2 regions of the Paenibacillus sp. J22FR5 genome follow, and region 1 is predicted to be linked to the other one. Evidence: riboswitches for the same ligand, from Rfam matches in the RefSeq annotation. Region 1 holds a riboswitch; the other holds the start of a gene.
The links. A riboswitch is a leader RNA that binds a small molecule or an ion and turns the genes downstream of it on or off. The one in region 1 is predicted to bind cobalamin.

Region 1 (3,112 bases):
AGCGTCTGCAGTGCTTTGAATTGCAGATGCGGGTGTCTGGCCCTTTCACAAAGCCAGGTCTTTACGAATTGGCTCACCTCGGGTTGCTCAATATAAGCAAGCTGTTCCAAGGCGCTAACTTGTCCTTCCAATGTTCCTTCTTGAAGCATCTTTTGCAACTTCATCACAAAAGCTCCATCATCTGAGGCTGCCTTTTCATGAATGTACTGCCGCAATAAGGCGGATTCTTCCTCTGAATCCTTCTCGTCTGCCTCTGTAGATGGAAACATCGTTTCTGGAAACATTGTGAGCAACCAATGTCGCAAGGCTTCCCATTGCTCGGATTTATTCGTGTCGACAGTGGGAAACTGCAGGAGATAAGTAAGCATCTCAAGTGCTTCTTTATATTGCTCGGAGCGTAACAGCTTCGTTAGCTCGTCTTCATAAAACTTTTCTGTTTTAGGAAAAAGGATGACATTATCCAAAGTAGGGTCTGACATAGGGATCACCTCTGTTCGTGGTCTCGCTTGTGACAGTTTACTCCATCGACCAAATGAATGCAAAAATAAATATTCAAAGAAGTGTTGACTTCCTACAAATCGATATGATATTATAACTCTTGCTTCGCCAAACGGATCACGTCCATGCGGTAAGAAGTGACCTATGTCTCAGTAGCTCAGCTGGATAGAGCACACGCCTTCTAAGCGTGCGGTCGGGGGTTCGAATCCCTCCTGGGACGTCAAGCAAGAGGAAAGACCGCGAGAAATCGCGGTCTTTTTTTCATTTCCAGAACATTAAAAAACAAAAGTCTTTGCATGATCTGCGATATCATGTATAGTATTCATCAATTGCATATTGTGGGAATAGGTGCTCTTGTTTAGCCAAATAAACGAGAGCTTAAAAGGGAAGTTCGGTGTAATACCGACGCGGTCCCGCCACTGTAACAGAGGAGTCGACGCTTGAGGTGCCACTGATCGAAGGATCGGGAAGGCTAGTGTTTGACGAGGATTCTGGAGCCAGGAGACCTGCCTAATTCTGACAGCACTGTTTTTACCTACGGGAGATAGGGAGGTGTTAGAGATCATAAACACTGTATACACATACACAGGGTATCTTTAACCTTTTTTATTAAGGTTAGGGATGCCCTTTTTTGATTTCCGGAGGTCGTAAACAACAAAATTTGAGGAGGATTACAACATGTGCGCATTAATGAGCAGTAATTTAGGATATCCAAGAATTGGTGAAATCGTGAGTGGAAGAAAGCCTTAGAAGCTTTCTGGGCAGGCAAATTGGATGAAAGCGAGTTTTCAAAGCAAATTGAAGACATCCGTCTTCATAACCTGCGCCTGCAGCAGCAAAAAGGGATTGACCTTATCCCTGTCGGCGACTTCTCCTTGTACGATCACGTTCTAGACACGTCTACTATGTTTGGACTAGTTCCAAACCGTTTCCTTTACGCAGGCGGCGAAGTACCTCTTGCAACGTACTATGCGATGGCTCGCGGCAGCCAAGGGGCGACGGCTTGTGAAATGACGAAATGGTTTAACACCAACTATCATTACATTGTTCCTGAATTACAAGACGCACGGCCGGAACTGACGATCAACAAGCCACTAGAAGCCTATCGGGAGGCAAAGCAGAAGCTTGGCATTCAAGGCAAGCCTGTCATTCTCGGCTTATTTACTTTCCTTAAGTTGGGCAAGGGTTATAAAGCTGAGGAAATCGACCGTCTTATTGCGTTGTTCCTCCCGCTCTATGTACGTATTTTGACAGAATTGGCTGCTGAAGGTGTGGAATGGGTACAAATCGATGAACCAATTCTCGTACAGTCATTGAATCCAGCTGATTTCGATCGCGTTAAGTCTATCTACAGATGCGGATGTCATCTCAATCGAAACATCTAGAAGTCATGGGGAGCTGATTCACAGCTTCGAGGAGCATACGTATGATCAAGGAATCGGGCTTGGTGTCTATGACATTCACAGTCCGCGCGTCCCTTCCGTAACGGAAATGGTTGAAATGATTGAGCGTGCACTTCAGGTGCTAGAGCCTGAGCTATTCTGGATCAATCCAGACTGTGGTTTGAAAACGCGAGGCAAGGAAGAGACCATTGCCGCTCTACGCGTTATGGTCGAGGCTGCTAAGCTATTCCGACCAAGCAGAAGCGAGCTCATCCCTTCCTAAGGTTAGACGAAGAGAAACACCCCTGCCTTATTCCCAGCAAGGGTGCTCGACTACCGTCATTTTACACGGATGGTCTGTTTGGTTGATGGTGACCTGGTTCTGTTGAATCCAGATTCGATTGAATACGAGATGATTGCTTCGAGTGATCGATTGCGCTTTGCGTTTTCTGATTCATATTTTTCTTTTTACCCATGGTAAGCAACTCCTTCTATTTATAGAGTGAACGCCACATTAGTATGGAGGGTTTCGGCACCCAATATGCTGGTTATCTTCTCCAACTTAGTGGGGCTGTCTGAAAAACAAAAAGCCTGTAGGAATCTCTCCCTACAGGCTTTTGCTCATGCCATAAGACGTTAGTGCATCTTGTGAGGCAAGTTCTTGCCTGTCTGACCGTCACCTTGAGTCCTTTTATTCTTCTCGGCTTTCCTCTGCTTCTCATGCAGCTTGCTAATGAAATGACTATCCATGAGCACTCGCCTCCTGAAGAAAGAATGGCATTACCCTTTTAGAATGTCACGGAAGCCCGAAATTTAATCACCTTCGTCACAAAAACCACGTCCTGCTTGCTCCTACCTCTTTCTGGACAGACATTTAATACCTTCCATTTGCATACCCTTTATCATTATGCTCTCTCCAAAAGAAAGGAAGGAACGTCTATGTGCGGAATAACGGGTTGGATAGATTGGCGGAAAGACTTGACCGGGTACCCGTCCATTCTAGAAAATATGACGGAAACGCTCCATCTGCGTGGACCTGATGCCTCAGGTACCTGGATTTCACAGCATTGTGCCCTTGGACACCGACGCCTTAGTGTTATGGATCCTGAGAACGGCGCTCAGCCGATGGTCCGCAAACAAGGCGACTATACGTATACCATCGTATATAATGGCGAACTCTATAACGCTCCAGAGTTAAAAAAAGAGCTCGAGACTCGCGGTCATCACTTCCG
Region 2 (3,112 bases), on a different contig from region 1:
TTTTAATTCTTTGGGAACATTCATTCCACCAATCATCTCATTGATCTTCTCCGCATAGGGGAGCGATTCAACCTTTTCTAGATTACAAAAGTCGCAAGCCTTCAACTGAACAACATCTCCTATAGGTGATAAAATGAAGCCCTCGTTCGTCAGTCTACTGGTAATATGATCCGGCTCTGCAACAGCGACACGAACAATTAATTGATGATGCGGTGTATATTCAATGTCGCCTTTATCCCCAACGATTTCAGCTAGTAAAGCCATTTGTTTGGCAGTAAATTTCTTATTGGCTAACCCCGGACTTACCGCAAACTCAAAAATTGCTTCTTGCTTATACGATGGCTGCATGAGCTCGATTGGAGAGTTCCGCTCTGTTATCCCTTTGGATAAGCTAACTAAATGTAAGGCTTCCATAGCAAATGAGTGAGGATTCGGTATTCCAACTGGCTTCACCGGTTCAGATTTTTCTATACGATCGAACTCATCTTCATACAGCTCATGGTCAGTCTCATCTTCTTCTTTCCACTGTTCTAAAGCCCAAGGCTCCGCCTCCGTTTGCAAGCGTTGATGTGGTCTTAAGCGCTGCACATCCGAATCCAAAGTGTATTTTCTTTGATAACCACGCGGTGTAATCATAAGGCCTTCATATATCATCGTGGTCGAGTTGCCTATAATGACTGTAGTTAACATGCCAATATCATGATCGAGCATATTCTGTAACGTTGTAATCACCACTTGCTCACGATCGCGATAAGCGCTTTTTACAATACCTACAGGCGTATCTGGAGATCGGTACTTAAGAAGAATTTGCTGCGACTCCACAATTTGTCTTGTTCTTCTACCGCTTCGCGGATTATAGAGCGCAATGACAAAATCAGCTTGTCCTGCAGCCTCCACTCGTTTGGCTATCTGCGTCCATGGCGTCAAATGATCACTCAAGCTAATCGTACAAGAATCATGCATAATGGGCGCTCCTAATAGAGAGGCAGTCGAATTAATGGCAGAAATACCTGGAACGATTTCTACCTCCACACCATCTGTACGCGACCATCCCTTGCCTATTAAGACTTCATAGACTAACCCGGCCATGCCATAAACTCCTGCATCCCCGCTGGAAATTACCGCTACCTTTTTGCCTGCTTCCGCCTGTCGAACGGCTTCTTGGGCGCGGCTAACCTCCTCTGTCATTCCTGTACGGACAATCGATTGACTGGTAAGTAGATCTGCAATCAAATCTACGTAAGTGTTGTACCCGATTACAACCTCACTTTCCTGAATGGCCTCGCGCGCGCGTTTGGTAATATGTTCGAAGCTGCCGGGTCCAAAACCGATAATTAATAATTTCCCTCTCATTCTCGTCCACTCCTTTTTACACTATATTCAAAGCAGGGCAAACAAAAAACACCTCTAACAAAAAAAATGTTAGAGGTGCCTGACATTAAAATCTATATGATGGAATGGCAACTTCATCCAATATGCCAAACTCATTTTAGAAAATAAAGGGAGCTTCTAACACTCCCTAAATCCACGTAGGTCAATTGTGTTGTCAAAATAGGCAGGTCTCCTGACTTAGAATATCTCTTCTGGTGTCTTCCCAAGTTTTCCTCAGTGACATAAAAACCAGAAGAGTGCCAATTAATTTTAGCATTCCTTACAGTGGCGGGTCCGTGACGGCATTTCACCGAACTTCCCTTTTAACTAGACTAATACATAGTCCAGAACCTATTTCCATAAAAATATTTAGTTTTTCTTGATGATACCATTACTGAAAACTCTTTGTCCAATTAATTTATTGTATAGTTTTGCACACAAATCAAGCTAGGCGTTCGCCTTCGCACATTGATTTCAAGTGATTATTAAGTTAATGCGTGGGATTTCTTCCTAGCGCGTAGCGTGACAAATACAAAACAAAGTAGTAAGAATAAAAAGATTCCAATTCCTATGATTTCAAAATCAATTTCGGCCCAAGGGTTGAAATATGTAAAAGCTTCATATAACGAAACACCATACGCAAGAACTACTATAACCCACCCGAATAATCTTGAAGCCGCTTGCCCAAGTTTCCCTGAGTGATGAACCATTCGATATGCAATCAACGAATCCAAGGTATCCGTTAGCATCATCCCAATCATGAAAACAATTCCCAAAATGACAGGCATATATTCGACTTTATTACCCGCAGCAAGTGCCCAAACGGATGTCTGACTGATCGTTTCAGCGGCTAATGCGAAAATCGCACCAACTAAAATAATTAAAAATGGATTTGTTGTTCCTTTGGAAACTTTTGCAATAAAATTTCCTCTATATCCTTTAACTTGAAAATCTTCATTTTTATGCTTAGAACGCAAGAGATTATAGATATTTATAGTTCCAATGGTAAAAAGTGAAAGTACAGAAATCCATGTTGCAACCGTATCGAAATAACCCGGTAATTCAAAATCCTTGATAAACATACCCAAAACAATTGCCATACTAGCTACTACTGCTCCATGGCCAAATGAAAATAAGGTACCTACCCAGCGAGCAATAGGACTTCCCATCCGCCAATTATACCGCGTCTGTCCATCAATAAAAGCTAAATGATCCGCGTCTAAACCATGACGTAGACCCAAAACAAAAACAAGAAGTATAAGTGAAACAGTTGACATTGATGATTACCTCTTTCGTTTTCAAATTTATTGCAATTAATGCACAAAAAAAGCCCCGACGACCTCTAAGGTTTCGGGACTTACTTATGGGAACGGTAATAAATGACAAGTTAAGAAGAGCTAAACTGCCAGTTCATTTTTCGTCACCACTCCTTTTCTCCGAAGGCGTATTTGGTGTGCTCGACTAGGTAGGTCTTCTGGCTTCCGTTTCATTGCACTCCCTCTGCCTTCCCCAGACTTAATTCTGAGTGACATATAAAGAAGGAGGCTCCTCGGTTACAGCGGCGGGACCGCTCGGGAGTTACACCCGATTCCCTGTTATGCCTTGCTCACGCAAGGGCACCTAGTGAGATAGATATGAAATTTTCTTTAATTATAATTCTCTACTTCAAAATTAAATCCTTTTTTAACAACCTATTTTTATTTTGATTGGACAATAAGTGTACAACGGGGTCTCCACTATC

Region 2: another riboswitch for cobalamin. It lies ahead of cobJ (precorrin-3B C(17)-methyltransferase); the one in region 1 lies ahead of AC58P7_RS16560 (uroporphyrinogen decarboxylase/cobalamine-independent methonine synthase family protein).

What each region holds. Positions count from the first base shown of each region.
Region 1 covers NZ_JCAUAN010000011.1:136,624-139,735, forward strand. Annotated here, with positions in the region: gene AC58P7_RS16550 (hypothetical protein) at 1-479, opposite strand, end outside; tRNA gene AC58P7_RS16555 (tRNA-Arg) at 645-718, shown strand; cobalamin riboswitch at 828-1,027, shown strand; partial or broken gene AC58P7_RS16560 (uroporphyrinogen decarboxylase/cobalamine-independent methonine synthase family protein) at 1,177-1,850, shown strand; gene AC58P7_RS16565 (hypothetical protein) at 1,900-2,163, shown strand; gene AC58P7_RS16570 (hypothetical protein) at 2,225-2,356, opposite strand; gene AC58P7_RS16575 (DUF4023 family protein) at 2,517-2,630, opposite strand; gene asnB (asparagine synthase (glutamine-hydrolyzing)) at 2,820-3,112, shown strand, end outside.
Region 2 covers NZ_JCAUAN010000013.1:39,283-42,394, reverse strand. Annotated here, with positions in the region: gene cobJ (precorrin-3B C(17)-methyltransferase) at 1-1,353, opposite strand, end outside; cobalamin riboswitch at 1,538-1,741, opposite strand; gene AC58P7_RS17715 (HoxN/HupN/NixA family nickel/cobalt transporter) at 1,857-2,648, opposite strand; cobalamin riboswitch at 2,819-3,010, opposite strand; gene AC58P7_RS17710 (isocitrate lyase/PEP mutase family protein) at 3,032-3,112, opposite strand, start outside.